Regions from separate parts of the Paenibacillus sp. UMB7766-LJ446 genome, predicted to be linked through region 4. Evidence: a T-box and tRNA genes for the amino acid it is inferred to sense, from the RefSeq annotation. Region 4 holds a T-box; the other regions hold tRNA genes.
What was found. The T-box of region 4 lies ahead of leuS (leucine--tRNA ligase). A T-box ahead of a tRNA ligase gene usually reads a tRNA of that ligase, here a tRNA-Leu.

Region 1 (4,215 bases), on a different contig from region 4:
ATCATTTTCATCATCACCAAAATCTTTTTGCCATTTCAAAGATCACTTGCTGAACTCGGGGGGACTGCGGCATGGATCATTGTTCTGATCGGAGCCGCTCTCTGTCCGCTGACATGGTGGTCAATCCGGGGGGTGCTGCAAAATGCTGCTGAAGGCTCCACGCTGATTGAAGCGACGGAAGAAATCTGGGGCTCGCTGATCGGTACGTTACTGAATATCATCTATTTCTGCTTCTTTTTCATGATTACCTTTCTGGTTCTGCGTGAATTTTCGGAACTGCTCACTTCCGATATTTTGCCACGGACACCGATTAACATTATTCAAGTCTCGCTGCTAATCTCGATTGCCTTTATGGTCCATTCTGGCATTGAGGCGATTGGACGCTTATGCTGGATCGCCATCTTCCTGATTGTAGGCAGTGTAGTTATTGTACTCATGGGCGGATTAATGACCCATTCGGAAGTCAATGCGCTATCTCCCTTCTGGGGAACGGGACGAGCAGAGGTGTTCAAATTCGGGATTATCAAAAGTTCATTGTTTTCGGAAATGCTTGTCTTTGGATTCCTTCTGCCACGTTTGCGCAAAAAACAGGAATGGGGACGGGCCGCATGGTGGTGCATTTTGATTTCTTCAATCATGCTATTCGGCACCACCATTGTATATCTGTTTGTTTTCCCCTATCCCACAGCAATCAGGCTTAATGTCCCGATGTTTGAAGTAAGCCGTTTAATTATTTTTGGGCGATGGATTCAGCGTCTGGAGAGTCTGTTCCTTATTGCATGGCTAATCAGCGCCGTGATCAAGCTGGCTATTGGATTATATTGCGCTGCTGCGACATTGTCCCAGGTTTTGAAGCTGACGAAGGTTAAGCCGCTTATTTTCCCTCTGTCCCTGCTTGTCTATGCCTTTGCTTTACTACCCGCCAGTGAAATGAGAGCGGTCGCCTGGGACGGAAAATTTCTGCGCACGTACGGGTCCATCATCTCCATCGGTTTGCCCATGATCACATGGTTTGTCGGCATCATTAAAATGAAAATGAGGAGGCGCTCAACATGATACGATTCCAGTACATCAGCAAGTGTTCCCTCCTCCTTATCTTGATTTTTCCGCTGCTGACGGGGTGTTGGGACCGACTGGACCCGGAAAACATGGCATTCATTATGGCTGTAGGCGTCGATACCGGTCCAAGGAACGATTATATCTATACTTTTGCCGTTGCCATGCCGAAGTCAAGCAGCAGCACAAGCAGCGCAAGCAAATCTGAATCCAAAAATATCGTCAATGTTTTTTCTCAAGAGAGTTCGAGCCTGTCTTCCGCAATGCTTACAAGTCAAAGTTATGTCGCCCGAAGGCTTACCCTCATCCATTCCAAAGCCTTTATCCTGGGAGATGGCGTTGCTCGTCAGGGCGTTATGCCCATCCTTGGTGAGACTGTCCGTAATTCGGAATTCAGGCGAACAGTCAATGTAATTACAACAAAAGGTCGTGCCGACACCTTCATCCAGAATATTAAACCTATAATGGAGGATGATATTGATCTGTGGTTTGAGCTTGAAATGGACCCCCATAATACAGGAGCCATCACGCCCAAGCGATCCCGCTTCCACGATTTTGTCCTGGATGTTGAACAACCCGGTACCGGAGGCACAACGATTCTATCCGCCGAACGTCCTGATGTAGAGAAAGGTACCCGGAAGTGGCACAAGGAAGAGCACTCTTCATCAAATGCCAAAGGCGAGCCGCCAATTACGAGTAATACCTATGCCGGTGATGTTCCCAGAAAGGGCGAAACCCCCATCGATTTTTTTGGAAGTGCGGTATATAAGGGGCAAAAGCTGGTCGGTTACCTTACTGGGTTGGAAAGCAAAATGCTCAATATTTTGCGTGGGGAGTTTGAAGAAACCGTTATGGAATTCCATGATCCGGTTGATCCGAAGTACAATCTGACGATCAGTATGGATTCGTTGAAAAAAAACCCGCTTACTTTGACACGGAAAGACGACCAAATCAACATCTCCCTGTCTCCCCATATGGTTGGAGAGTTGATAGGCTCCATGTCCAAGGTGGACTACACGTTGCCCCAAAATATTAAGCTGTTAGAAGATTCGGTTCAGGAACAACTGACATCTATGGCTTCGGAACTTCTGAATAAAACACTCTATACATGGAATGTGGATTGTATCCATATTGGAAACCGCCTCCGTGCGACTTTCCCCACACTTCAGGAGTGGTACGCTTATAAATGGCGAGAACATATCAAAGAAACGAAATACCATTTGAATATTCGTTTTCACATGAAAAGGCATGGAGATCAGGTCAGTCCTGCCGTGGAAGGAGATGAACTAACAAAATGACGGCTGTAATTGTAAAACTCTCTATATTAGGCGTGCTTTCCTTGTGGGCAGGCGTCTATATTGGAAGTCTGGCTCCAAGACTCTGGAAACAAAAGAACTACAGGGGCGCAGCAGGTACAGCCATACTGGCGGGATTGACTATGATTCTGCCGGTGGCTTTTACACTGATGAGAAATAATTAGAAACGCACTGCGTTGAGAGAAGTGGGGTGGGATATATTTTCAGGATGAATAAAAAAAGATCCTGTGTGATTGGTAAAATCACACAGGATCTTTCTTGTTATGGCTTAAATCCCTCCATACAAGAGGGTAAACCGATGGATGCCGAGGACCGGGATCGAACCGGTACGGTAGTCACCTACCGCAGGATTTTAAGTCCTGTGCGTCTGCCAATTCCGCCACCCCGGCATATGTATGTATTGCTTCATCACTTCAGGCGACAAGAAATATCTTACCATGAAATTTATGACTTTGCAATACCTTAATATAAAATAATCCAAAATAAATGAAACAGGCACTGCCAGCGTTAGCGAGCAGTGCCTAGAAAGTTCGAGTTGCGGTCCCGAACTTTCTATAAACCATCTATATTAAGGGAGGTGTAAAATAAGAATACCTCCCCAACATTAAAGAAACCTAAAATCAGGCTTAAATTAAACTAAAAAAGAAGAATAGGGGCAATTCGGTCCGCCTCTTCCTCACCGCATTCTACAATTACCAGGATATGCCCCTGCAACAGCCAATCTTCATAGTAATTAGCATCTTCTTCCGAGACCCCTGCTTCTGTCAAGGTAAGTACCAGATCATCCGTCTCACTTCCGATCTCGTTGCCTGCAAGTTTGCGTACCGCTTTCCCTATGGACATCGTCTGATCCATTCGTTTGCCCAGACCAGCGAGTACCCCTTTAAATACCCCTAAAGCGCCATCTGTTCCTGCACCCTTCATAGGCTTAGGTAAACCCGCCTTCTCACTTACCACTTCTAAATTGACCTGTTCCTTGGCTACCGCTCCCAAATATTTATCTGCTATGCCTTCCTCTTTCAGTTTATTCAGCATGATAATGGCTTCATTCTCTGTGTGTGCAAGTCCAATCAGCAATTGTGTCATTTCCGTGCCCCTCCTTTTACCCTTATATAACCCTAGTTGCTTCTTCAAAAACGGGTAGAACAAAATAAGTCCTTTCACCTATGTAAAATATAATTTCTGATCTGGAAATCTATACCTAGTTCTGATAGACTAGATAAAGAAGACAAATTAACCATTGAAATTATTGACATATCGAATTACTATTCCATAACCAGGAGCAATGACATATGAAAAAAGAGGTAGAAATTGCCATTCGGCGCAAACAACAGATCATCGTCCGTAATACAAGCGGTCAAACGGTAACTGGATTTCCGGAGCGTACCGCCGACGAGTCCATTCTGTCCTTACGGACAGTCCACGGAAGCCTGTGGATTCCATTCGACGAAGTAGAGCAAATCACACGGTTGTTAAGCATCCGCTCTCATCATTTAAGTGGAATGCAGTTATCTACGGCTGATCTGTAAATAAGGAACAACCACTTCATGTATTTATACGTGAACAAGACGTGTTTATTTCGATCTTCATACCATAAAACCAGACGCATAGACGTCTGGTTTTATTCTTGTCCTACATTCTATGCCTCACTTTTTCAAAGCCAGGGCATTTCTGTAACAATTACTTTCTTATTCATCCTCTGACGTTTATTTCACCACAAACTTTACTCGTGTTCCATCCGGATATGTACTTAGTTGGTTTCCCACCCATGACCCTGCACCACGATTATCTTTGGGACTAATATATTGGATATCCGCACCTGCTCCGCCTTCCGCACACATCG
Region 2 (4,215 bases), on a different contig from region 4:
TTATCGAGTGTGACTATCATTTCTCCCAGCCCTTGATCTTTCTCCGTCAGCAGGTCAATGCCTGTTCCAGTAAAGGTATATTCAAAAGAATCACCGTCTGTTTCCGTAAAATGTACATCATCTTTGTAATCCCCAAAACCTCTGCCGGTGTTTGGACTCCATGAACCCGTATATTGAATATGGTTGTCATCATCATTAATGTAAACCACATCGGTCACGGCAGCAGCATCCATGGCAGCAGCATTTGCTGCAATTTCATTTTCTGCATTCGCGGCACGTTCAGATCCAGCGTCTAGGTCAGATCCTTGCTGCGTATTTATATTCGCTGGACTAGTGTTCGAAGAATCCGAAATAGCGATGCTCAGATCCTGTTTGCCATCGATTTGCTCCTTGCCTCCGTTACGCTTCCAATCCCCACTATAGTGCATGCCTGTATCATCATCATTAACGGCTGATGTGCCGCTCAGTGCGGTTACCTTAAGCATTCGGGAGGCATGGGGTTCCAGCACGCCGCCACTGAATTCCGTATTAAAAGTTCCCAATTCGGAATGACTCCAAAGGTCACGAACTGAAGCTGGACCTTCCAGTCCAAGATCACTCCATTTCACTTTTACTTCGGCACTCCGATTGCCCAGATTGAACAGAGCTACGCTGTACGTACCATCTCCGTTATTGGCATACCAAACCTGCTGCTTGGTATCTATGGATACCGGATGGCCTGGACGTCCGGCCTGATTGACCGCAATGACTTCATCATTAGTAAGTAATTGAAGTCCATAGCTGTCCAATCGTGTCAAGTCATTTCCGGTATAGAGGGGCGCTGAAGAGATGGACCAGAACGTCATGGCAGTCTGGCGCTCGTCCTTGGTCAGACCATCCATAGAGCCATTCCCGATATTCAGGGAGTCGAAATCATTCCAACCCCCTGGCCCTGCATCACGCCACCAGATGGCCGCTATGGGGAATAAGCGTGAAATACTCGACCATTCAGTCAACCCCTTACTGCTATCGTAGGCTTCAATATCCCAATCAATCCGCCAGCCATTTGCATACTTTTTCCAGACGTCCACGTAGTTGTGGTCAAGCGCCCAGGAAAGCTCAAACCAGATGTTATTTCTATCCAGTGCTTTGGACCATGCCTCCACATCACCGCGTGCATCCCGGCTCAGGTTATTGATGCCTGACCCTGGAGTCACACTGTCGAATTTGACAAAGTTGATGCCCCACTCACCAAGAAGATCCACGATGGAGTCAATGTACTTCTGTGAGCAAGGGTTCGAAAAATCAATTTTGTAAGTGTATGAATCCCAAGCATCCATTACAACGAGCGGCTTTACCGCAATATCCTGCATACGACATGCTCCACCCGTCCCATAAACCTCAAGATTTTTATTATAAGCAGTAATTGATAACCCCGGAATCAGATAGATCCCGATCTTCTGTCCGTTATTATGAACATAATCAATAACCTCCTGAAATCCGTTCGGATAAAGAACAGAACTCGGGATCGGACGGCCGTATTCATCCTCGTCACCGTTCCAGCCAGCATCAATATTAATGTATTCATATCCATGAGCTTGCAGCTTCTCACGCATGGCGTCCGATTGCTTCTTAATGCTCTCGGCCGATGTCCAGTTACCCGCCCCGTCATATACCTGCATGCTGTAACTGCTCCAGCCCATATACGGCTTCTGGGCCAGACTTTTATCTGCTGCTTGTGCCACATTGCCTGTCGTTCCGATCATTCCGAACTGCACTGCTGCAATCATGAATACCATAAAACACATTGCCATCCTTTTTCCGATTCGTTTCAAATTATCCCTACCCCCTCTGAATTTGGTCGTTCAAATCCTTGTTGATAGCGCTTCCATACGAGAAGAGAATAGTGGATGAGGGATCCCTGGAATAGGTACAATTCGGTATTTTACGTACAATTAACCTGAAATACAGGGGCAAATCGTCGCATAACGAACCTTTTTCCATTACTGGATAAATAAACAAACAATCAGGACGAGCAACGACTAAAATCGGTAAGCAAATAAAAAAGGCTCCTGAAGGCATCAATGCCATTCTAGGAACCTTTTTCGTGATACATTATGATGCGGTCGAGAGGACTCGAACCTCCACGGGGGTTAGCCCACACGGACCTGAACCGTGCGCGTCTGCCAATTCCGCCACGACCGCGTATGTCGTATCTCCGAGAAATTATATCGCGGCGACAAGAAATAATATATCATGTGCAGGTAATTAGTGTCAACAAAAAAATATAATTTCCCACTTCAATGTATGTAATATAACCAATACATTGTCCAATTTCTCTCCCGTTGAAACAGTAGTTACTTTTTTGTCATCGATTAGAATCCAACATTCGAGTTTTTTCAACATAAAAAGTCAGAATTCCGTTAACATTGAGGTGCTAAGAAAACATTAAAACAGGTTTGACATTTTCGCATTTATGCAATATAGTTTCAAAAGGTTACAAAAACTTAATTATTCATTTGCCGAGTTTCATGTTTGAAAACGGGGGAACCATTTTGGGTGAATTATTCTTATACATAGGAAATATAGGGAACCTTCTACCGAACCCTTAGCTAACTCCGTAGGCATCGAAGGGAGAACACAAATTTTGAAAAAGCTTATCATCTCCATTTTTGGAGCAGCAGTACTATTTACATCCGGGGCAACAAGCACTGAGGCAAGCAGTATTAACACCGTGGTAAACAACATGACAGGCATACCTTACAAATGGGGTGGCACTACGCTCGCCGGGTTTGATTGCTCGGGATTTATGAGATATATTTTCAACAAATACAGCATTGAATTGCCACGCACTTCGCAGCAGCAAGCCAAGGCTGGCACGCCGGTATCCAAAGCTAATCTGCGTACAGGTGACCTGGTGTTCTTTAATACGATGGGTAATGGCATTTCACATACAGGTGTATATATCGGTGGCGGACAGTTCGCTCACGCTTCAAGTAGCAAGGGTGTAAGCATCACTCAATTATCCAATCCTTACTTTAATGATCGTTACGTAACAGCTCGCCGGGTAACAGGACAGTTTATGTATAACAAAATGCTGGGCAAAATATAAGAACACGAAAAGGCTTCGGTTATCACCGGAGCCTTTTCTTTGTCTGCCCTATATTTCTACAGAAAGCTGGACAATATTGTTCTGCAATATATAGGTTAATGTAAAGCCTTCTGTACTCTCATTGCACCCTGAGACAGCGCATGGCCTCCGCCTACGGCTCCAGCCACAGCCACCGTCTCCATAATCTCCTGATCGGTCGCTCCTTTGGCACGTGCCTCTTCCACATGGTAGAACGTACATACCTCATTATTGGCAAACAATCCAATGCCCAGGGCAATCAGCTGTTTGGTCTTGGCATCAACCGCTCCTGCCTGAAAACATTCTCCAGTGAACTCATGATAAGACTTCACCACTGCAGGCAGCACGTCGCTTAATTCACCCATCTGATCTTTATAGGCATGAACCTTATCATTCATCAGTGTCATGGTTACCGCACATCCTCTCGGCTGATATGTTACAAACTCTCACTGTACCTATCTTCTCTCCCGAGAGGTGCAATTATGCCAAAACATCCATGGTAAATGAACCTAAAACGCATGTCCTATTCTTCGAGCAGGCTCTTGCGTGGTTCGCTGAACAACTGGTACTGATAATTCCGATCAAGCTTGACCACACGACGATTCTGACGGCGAATGAGTACCTGCTCCCCGTCCCAGGCTACGACAATGCCTGTCACATCATTGGACTGAATCTCGTCCCGAATCACCCTTACTTTTTCACCCGATAAACGCAGTGCATCCAATTCTGCATCACTGATCATATTCTCGACGCCTACTTTCTCCATAAAAATTATTTACAAAAAGAGACCTAAATGAAAAGTCATTTAGGTCTCACGTGACTGTATTGGACTGTCATGTCATTCGAAAGTATGTCCCGACTGAAAGTTACCGCTGCGCGTGCTCTTTGCTGTCGTTCTTCTCAAACCAAAAATCAAGCACTTTGGCGGACATCACACGTTCTTCAAGGTACTCCACTTGATGCGGTGTAAATTGTTCTTTCCAAGAGAAGGACAACTCTTCGCACAAGCCTACAATCGTCAGCAATTCTGACCAGGCAACGTAGCGTTTGTACCAGAAAAATTGAGGATGTTCAATCATATAGGGATAAAGGTCATCGAATTCCGT
Region 3 (4,215 bases), on a different contig from region 4:
CGGCAGATCTGCAAATAGCGGCAGGTCAGGTTTAGGCTATTTTCAAAAATAAAAACATTGCCTACACTGCCTTGCGGCAAAAACCATTTCTGAGCTGCAGCCGTGTTCATGCGAATGACATGCTCCACACCAATTCTCCGGAGCCTGCGCTCTTCCCCTGCACTGTTGGTCAGAACGGCAAACGGCATTTTTTTGTACATCAGCAATTTGATAAATTTACGTCCTGCTTCATTTGGAGCAGTAACTAAGATCATCTCTTTATCCATCATTCGTTCCTCCCTTTGCGTGAAAAGACAACAAAAAAGAAGCGTGGGGGACCAAGGCCTCCCGGACGCTTCTTCAATAATCCATAGCAAAAAGACACTATGAACCAGCGTACGGCTTGTTGCCTCTCCCTTTAACGCTTACGAGGTTAGCTGACGGATTCGGGCGCGAGAGTCGCCCTATTTCCGGCTGTCACCGGAAAATTCACCCCATGGATGCCTACTGTCCTGGACAGTTCATCCTGTTGGTTCCCCCGTTTCCCACCCATGAATGAATGGAAACTCAGCGATTAAAACATCGTTCCATTATGTTTCTTAATCAGAGCGATATTATCGTTTGTTTCGTTTTTCATGTAAAATTTAATTGAAATTGGAATTACGATATGAATCATACACCCGTGCCATATCGGTGTAAAGTCTGCGCAGATCACCGAATCGACGGATTTTTGCCATTTCACATCAATAATAGCGCTTACAACACATCCATTCTCTACCCATCTCTTCAAAGCTCTCTAATTCTCTCTTTAGCGAAATTCAGGTAGCAAAACATTCACAGTTCATACACGAGAGGTCCAAATGGCGTTAAAAAAGCAATATTAATTTTGCAATATTTAATTGTAATCAATATAATAGATGATAGAAGAATATGAAATGGAGGCGATTTTCATGTCAGTCTACGACTACAAAGTAAACACCCTTCGCGGTCAGGAAGTTGAGATGTCCAACTATCGTGACAAAGTACTGCTTATCGTGAATACAGCAAGCCAATGCGGCCTCACACCTCAATTCAAAGGTCTGCAAGAACTCCAGGACAAGTTCAAAGATTCCCCATTTGAAGTTCTTGGTTTTCCAAGCAACCAGTTTGCACAGGAAAAAGGCTCTTCTGATGATATTGCCGAGTTCTGCCAGATGAACTATGGTGTCAGCTTCCCGATGTTTGAGAAGATTGATGTGAATGGTTCAAGCGCTCATCCTCTATTCCAGCATCTTACCAAAGAAGCACCAGGCGTACTCGGCTCCAAAGCCATCAAATGGAACTTCACCAAATTCCTTGTGGATCAGAACGGACGTGTTTTGAAACGGTATGCTCCCAAAACAACACCTGATAAAATTGAAGCAGACATCAAAGAATTGCTTAAATAACAAGTGAAGGCCATCCGACCCCTGCAGACAGAATGAGCATGCATTCAGGGAAACGGGTGACCTTTTTTGTCTGGACTCATCTTTACTGTAAAAAAAACATAAAAAAGAAGCTCCCCATACGGGAAGCTTCTTCTTAATCGTTCTTATGATGCGGTCGAGAGGACTCGAACCTCCACGGGTATACACCCACTACCCCCTCAAGATAGCGTGTCTGCCATTCCACCACGACCGCATGTCGTAAATAATCGGCAACAGAGTTGATTATACCCGTTTCAAGTTTAAATGTAAAGCATTTTTAATATTATCATTTTAACTGCGCTTTCCCTTCCAAAAATCGTATAATCTCGTCATTTTCTCCTAAAAAGCACATATGATTAAAATTGATCCCGTTTTTATATCCGAGCAGGCTGATCACTCTACTTCCTTTATAAGGAACAATTACTCCATTCACCCTTCATAATATAACTTTAAATGTTATAAAAATTAACACAAATAAGATTTTAAATTTAAAAAGCAAGAAACTATTGACAAAAAGCGGATATTTATGTGAATATATATATCATATAATTCGGATTTATGAACAGAAAACGAACTAAAGCGGAGTATAAATGTTATTTTACATAACATTTACCGAACGTAGGAGGCGAAAGATTGTGAACCGTGGGAATAAGCTGCTCGATTACGTCAAACTGCTTGATTCCTCTATCCAGGTCGGAGGGTTCACCCATTCCTTCGGTATGGAAACCCATATCACTGAAGGAACCATTCGCAGTGCTGAAGATCTAGAATCATTCATGCGCTGTCAATTGCACCCCAGTATCGTGCGTCTGGAAGGTATGGCGATTAAAGGCATATACACCGCCACAGATCATAATGACGCGTGGCGTACAGCCCTTATCGACAAACTCGTTCATGTCCAGCGCACCCCAGCAAACCTCAGAGAACATGCCTCTACAATGGGAAAACGACTGATTAAGCTGGCTCGTGCACTCCACCCCTGGATTGATTTTAGCGAGCTTGAACAAACTCTGGCTAAGTATGAATCCGTTGGCTGCCTTTCCACTGTTCACGCCTGGATTAACCACCACCTCGAAATCCCTGTCGAGGAGGCAGTCCTTGGTTATCTGCATTCAGCCATGAGTGCCTGCATAACCGAAGCCTCCAAAGTGATTCCCCTCACTCCCGATACAACCCAGGACCTGTTGGTTCGCCTCGCCGCAGACCTGGAGCATGAATGGCATACCGTCAGCGCCTCCGCTGCGGATGGACTGGTACAACCAGCCTCAATGTCCATGAAAACATTGTTCCCCAGCTTCCATATGCTTGGAGCAGGACTTCACGCCTACAGGGCCTGATCTTTATCCCCTTCACCTCCATACAACTCACCTCCTCATACAGTAAAACATGAAAAACACGCCGCAACCTCATTGCTGGCGTGTTTTTTATGTCATTCATGTTGTCTATTTAACGTAATTACGCCATTTAACACATTAAAATACACTTATTTCCGTCTTTTTTAATTGTTAGATGACGCAAATACGTATATAATAAATTATACAGCTCGCATATCTATATATTCTACATCAAGAATAACCGGCTGAATACTACATTCCACTGAGGGGTGAACCCTTTTGAACAAAAAGAAACCTGTGACTCCTTTCGGATGGGCCATCAAACGAAGACTAACCGAACTCCAGGTCGACCAAAAGACATTTTGCGAACAGTACAACATCCCGCCATACCGTCTGTCCAATCTCATCCATGGGACACGCAAAGCAACCCGGTTCAGGAACCAGGTCGCCGACATTTTGGATATTCCAGATGATTTAAGATAAGATTTTCTGCCAAGGAGGAGCTCATTTCATGAGGTACTTAATATCCGATCTGGAGAGATTATCGTTCCAGTCCATGCAACACCAGCTCATCATCGTCGACCATAACTGGATCATCCGCAGCTGCAATACGGCTTGGCAACAGGGACTCGGGCAACTGCTTCCCAAACCGGGCGTATCCGGCCACTCCAGCACCACACCCGAAACATCTTATTACCTTCGTTTAATAGAGGGGTGGACATTACGCGAGGAACAAGCAAAGAATGCGAAGATCGTTCAGGAGTTGAAAAGTATTACTGCACCTTTTAAAGACAGTCATACATATGACATCTTCGTTCAAACGGTCCACAACGAACAACGGTGGTTCCGTCTCGAACTCACCCCATTGATTCAGGCCGACCCATCCCTGCTGTCTGATCTCGCACTGATTGCACACACGGATGTTACCGAACAGAAACAGACAGAACGCCAATTGAAGAAAGCTCTGTCCGAAGTGCGCACGTTGCGTGGACTACTTCCCATTTGTGCTGTCTGCAAACAGATTAAGGATGAACAGGACAGCTGGAATTCAGTTGAAAGTTATCTGGAGAAGCATACTCATGCCGAATTCACCCATGATATCTGCCCGGATTGCATCCGAAGACTATATCCGAAGTACTCCAACATTCTGGACAAGCACGCCTAAACTCTCCCTACACCACGAACCTTAGCTACACAGACAGATGGTGCTCAAACTGCGACATATCCAGTTCCCGCGGTGTTCCTTGCAGTGCAATTGCCCCTTTGTCCATTACATAGATATAATCTGCAGCACCGCGTACAAAATCAATGCTCTGCTCTACCAGCAAGATGGAGATCTCACCCTTTGCTTTAATTTGCAAAATAACCTGCCGGATATCCTCTACGATGGAAGGCTGAATGCCTTCTGTCGGCTCATCCAGAAGCAACAGACCAGGCCTTGAAGCCAGCGCGCGGGC
Region 4 (4,215 bases):
CGTTAGCGTTCCACGGTTTTGTAGCCTCCAAAGGCCCCATGAACATTTCATACAGACGCAATGTGTCTGCACCAAATTCATTGACGATCTCATCCGGGTTAATAACATTACCACGGGATTTACTCATTTTCTCGTTGTTGGTTCCCAGGATCATACCTTGGTTGACCAATTTGTGGAATGGCTCTTTGGTATGCACCACACCCAGATCATACAGCACTTTATGCCAGAAACGAGCGTACAGCAAGTGAAGCACCGCGTGCTCAGCTCCCCCAATGTACAGATCAACCGGCAGCCACTGCTGCTGTTTCTCCTGAGAGATCAGTTCCTTGTCATTGTGTGGATCGATAAAGCGCAGGTAATACCAGCAGCTACCGGCCCATTGTGGCATCGTGTTCGTCTCGCGACGTGCTTTCATTCCTGTTTCCGGATCTATGGTATTAACCCATTCTGTAACATTAGCCAGCGGTGATTCTCCAGTACCCGAAGGTTTGATCTGGTCAATATCCGGCAGCAGCAAAGGCAGTTGATCTTCCGGCACCGTCTTCATCGTTCCGTCTTCCAGATGCAGAATCGGGATTGGCTCACCCCAGTAACGCTGACGGCTGAACAACCAGTCACGCAGACGATAGGTCGTTTTGCCTTGTCCCTTACCGTTCTCTTCCAACCAGGCAATCATCTTCGCAATCGCTTCTTCGTTGTTCAATCCGTTCAGGAAATCGGAGTTCACATGCGGTCCGTCTCCAGAGTAAGCTTCTTGGGTTACGTCGCCACCCTGTACAACCTCGATGATGTCCAGACCAAACTGTTTCGCAAACTCCCAGTCACGAGTGTCATGCCCCGGAACGGCCATGATTGCCCCTGTGCCGTAACCAGCCAGAACATAATCGGCGATCCAGATTGGCACCTTCGCTCCGTTTACCGGATTGATTGCGTAAGTTCCTGTGAACACACCTGATTTGTCTTTAGCCAAGTCGGTGCGTTCCAGATCACTCTTGCGAGCAGCCTGTTCCTGATATGCCTTGATTGCTTCACGCTGTTCTGGGGTTGTAATGACTTCCACCAGCTCATGTTCAGGTGCCAATACAGCATAACTAGCGCCAAACAACGTATCTGCACGTGTCGTAAACACCTTGATAACTTCTTCATGACCCTCAATGGCAAAAGTAACTTCTGCCCCGGTCGATTTGCCGATCCAGTTGCGCTGCATATCCTTGATGCTCTCTGACCAATCCAGCTCCTCCAGATCTTCCAGCAAACGCTCTGCATATTCCGTAATTCTCAATACCCATTGGCGCATCGGTTTACGAACGACCGGATGTCCACCACGCTCACTCTTGCCGTCAATAACCTCTTCGTTCGCCAGTACCGTACCCAAAGCTTCACACCAGTTCACAGGTACTTCATCAACATAAGCCAGGCCTTTATTGTACAGCTGGATAAAGATCCATTGCGTCCATTTGTAATATTCAGGGTCAGTTGTGCTGATCTCCCGATCCCAGTCATAGGAAAAACCGAGTGATTTGATTTGACGACGGAAATTATCAATGTTGCGGAAGGTGATATCACGCGGATGCTCTCCCGTATCCAATGCATGCTGCTCGGCAGGCAGGCCAAAAGCGTCCCAACCCATTGGATGCAGTACATTGAAGCCGCGCATACGTTTGAAACGGGATACGATATCCGTTGCCGTGTATCCTTCCGGGTGACCTACGTGCAGGCCTGAGCCGGATGGATACGGAAACATATCCAGTGCGTAAAACTTCGGTTTAGAAGGGTCCTCACCCGTTTTAAACGTTTTATTGACATCCCAGTATTGCTGCCAACTTTTTTCCATAACTTGTGGCTTATAGCCGTGTTTTGGCTGTTGATTCTCGCTCATCTATTGTTCCTCCTCTGGTTATTCACATTTATTGCAACAAAAAAACCTCAGCATCCCGTAGCGTTTGCAGCGCTAGGGACGAGAGGTTGAATTCCCGTGGTACCACCCTAGTTAGCGGACTTATCGTGCTTCGTCATCCACTCCCTTTGGACCTGTAACGGCGGTTAACCGATGCGGATTTCCATTCCTGAACACGAGTGTTGCTTCGTCGGTTGCAAGATGGTGTAATCACCGCATTTCTCCAAGGCGAGTTCGTGAAATACTGTCAACCGACTTGCACCAACCGCCGGCTCTCTGTAATGTACAGGACTCACTACTGATCCTTATCATCGAAATATGTATACGATATGATCGGGAACATTATATAAAAAAGAAGCATTAAAGTCAATATTACACTGTTTGTTGACTATAAACAATGCCATGCATGAGTATACACTTCAAGACGACCGGAATCGCTTGATTCCTTCTTCCAGGTTATCCATCGTCCACTGAATGTGTTCCTTGTTATCGTATGACAATAAGGCCACTCGATTCTCAGCGCCAGATCAAAGTAGAGTTCATATAACCTTCTTATTTTCCGTTTGCTATCTGTTGTAACAAAACTGCCCCTATGTATCATAAGGACAGTTCAACATCATAATCTTATTTCACAGCTACATAGAACAGACGCTGTGCGCCTTCTCCCGCTTCTTTCCACTCAAAATCAGCATACACACGCACATCTCTGAAACCAGCCTTGGTGAGCTCCAGCTTCATCCAGTCTGGATCGTATGCACGCTGAACATGAACCTCTTCAAACCGCTGGTACATATCCTTGCCGCTCTCAGCCGTACGTGAAAAGATACTCAGATGATGCTCAATCTCACACCGATCATGATCCATATCACAGGTCCAAATATACGACACGGAGCGTTCATCCAACACAAAAGGTTGCTCCTCTTCGTATCGAATAAGGGTATTCGGATGATGTACATCGAACAGGAAAGTCCCATCTGGCTTCAGCATCTCGTAAGTACGCTGAAATGTACGGACAACATCTTCTTTTTCAAGCAAATAATTCACGCAATCACAGAACGATATCACCGAGTCCACGGGCTCCGGTACTCTCCAGTCCCGCATATCTTGCTGCACCCAGCGGACGCTGCCCTCCCGATATAAGCGGTGACCTTGAGGTGTAGCCTCCATTTTACTGCGTGCAACAGACAACATGTCCGCTGACAGGTCAATGCCTGTAACTTCGAAGCCGGAGTTGACCAGGGGGATCGTAATTGAACCCGTACCGCAGCCCAGTTCAGCCACACTTTTCGGCATGCCATGCCGTTCCCAAGCTGTTCTCGCAAACCTTATCCAGTCCGGATAAGGCATATCCTCCATTAATTCATCGTACACATAGGCAAATTTCCGGTAAGACATGTCAGGCACCGCACTTTCAATTTCATTTTCGAAGCTCATTTGAACAAAAGAAAAAGCAGGGGCGTCCGGAGTTCACCCAGCCTTGCCCTGCCTTTACGTGTGGATTCAAGCACATGCTTGATCCATGATAGCTGTTTGCTTACTTGTCCTCGTTCTGATCCTGGGGTACAGACTCTGTCAGATAGGTCCAGTTTTCCTTTTGAGTGACCAGACCGTCCTTCATCAGTTTGCCCAAGGCACGCTTGAAAGCAGATTTACTGATGCCAAAACGCTCCTTGATAATGTCCGGCGGGGTAGCATCCGAATAAGGCATGCCGCCCGTAGGGCGCTCTTTCATGAAAGCGAGCAGTTTGTCCGCATCTTCATTGCGACCTACCTCTTTGAGAGGAGACATCGCCAGATTGACACGTCCGTCTTCACGTACCATGGTTACCCGGCATTTCACCTTTTCACCAAGGCGCAGCATACGATTTCGCTCCGAGGAATGAATCATGCCGATCGCGCCAAAGCCGAGCACACCACCGTCAACAAGTACAAAAGTACCCATCTGAAGTGGCTTGTACACTGTTGCTTCAACCCATTCGTTCACCCAAGAGGTTGGCGCATGGAAAGACAATGGCGCAAGCTCACGTTCCCCAGCCAATTTTGCCCGCAAACGTCCTTGCTTGTCGTGCTCCATAATAACAAAAACTTCATCCCCCACATGGGGACGCAATTCTTCCAACTCAGGCAATTCACGAATCGGGAGCAGCAATTGCCGTCCAAGCCCCATTTCGAGGAAACAGCCGAGGCGTGGATGAATATCAGCCACAACCAGTCGTCCCATTTCACCGAGTGTGAGATATGGTTTTTTCATGGTTGCCGCGAGACGATCTTCCGTATCAAAGAACAGAAAGACCTCCAGCATTTCACCAATTTTAACG

Region 1: it has a tRNA-Leu gene. The T-box ahead of leuS (leucine--tRNA ligase) is inferred to sense a tRNA for this amino acid. The anticodon was not compared.
Region 2: it has a tRNA-Leu gene. The T-box ahead of leuS (leucine--tRNA ligase) is inferred to sense a tRNA for this amino acid. The anticodon was not compared.
Region 3: it has a tRNA-Leu gene. The T-box ahead of leuS (leucine--tRNA ligase) is inferred to sense a tRNA for this amino acid. The anticodon was not compared.

Annotation. Positions count from the first base shown of each region.
Region 1 is NZ_JASOYM010000008.1:8,305-12,519, reverse strand. Features, by position in the region: gene QP794_RS19445 (GerAB/ArcD/ProY family transporter) at 1-1,056, shown strand, start outside; gene QP794_RS19440 (Ger(x)C family spore germination protein) at 1,053-2,354, shown strand; gene QP794_RS19435 (hypothetical protein) at 2,351-2,536, shown strand; tRNA gene QP794_RS19430 (tRNA-Leu) at 2,676-2,761, opposite strand; gene QP794_RS19425 (general stress protein) at 3,009-3,458, opposite strand; gene QP794_RS19420 (hypothetical protein) at 3,665-3,901, shown strand; gene QP794_RS19415 (NucA/NucB deoxyribonuclease domain-containing protein) at 4,079-4,215, opposite strand, start outside.
Region 2 is NZ_JASOYM010000001.1:135,273-139,487, forward strand. Features, by position in the region: gene QP794_RS00485 (S-layer homology domain-containing protein) at 1-1,769, opposite strand, end outside; tRNA gene QP794_RS00490 (tRNA-Leu) at 2,101-2,184, opposite strand; cyclic di-AMP (ydaO/yuaA leader) riboswitch at 2,490-2,621, shown strand; gene QP794_RS00495 (C40 family peptidase) at 2,627-3,091, shown strand; gene QP794_RS00500 (carboxymuconolactone decarboxylase family protein) at 3,187-3,516, opposite strand; gene QP794_RS00505 (hypothetical protein) at 3,633-3,851, opposite strand; gene QP794_RS00510 (hypothetical protein) at 3,976-4,215, opposite strand, start outside.
Region 3 is NZ_JASOYM010000001.1:915,679-919,893, forward strand. Features, by position in the region: gene QP794_RS04630 (HAD family hydrolase) at 1-269, opposite strand, end outside; cyclic di-AMP (ydaO/yuaA leader) riboswitch at 387-562, opposite strand; gene QP794_RS04635 (glutathione peroxidase) at 930-1,406, shown strand; partial or broken gene QP794_RS33125 (hypothetical protein) at 1,382-1,450, opposite strand; tRNA gene QP794_RS04640 (tRNA-Leu) at 1,556-1,638, opposite strand; gene QP794_RS04645 (urease accessory protein UreF) at 2,060-2,761, shown strand; gene QP794_RS04650 (Rha family transcriptional regulator) at 3,038-3,241, shown strand; gene QP794_RS04655 (nitrogen regulation protein NR(II)) at 3,270-3,923, shown strand; gene urtE (urea ABC transporter ATP-binding subunit UrtE) at 3,949-4,215, opposite strand, start outside.
Region 4 is NZ_JASOYM010000006.1:163,454-167,668, forward strand. Features, by position in the region: gene leuS (leucine--tRNA ligase) at 1-1,879, opposite strand, end outside; T-box leader at 1,951-2,218, opposite strand; gene QP794_RS16820 (class I SAM-dependent DNA methyltransferase) at 2,522-3,292, opposite strand; gene QP794_RS16825 (CvfB family protein) at 3,432-4,215, opposite strand, start outside.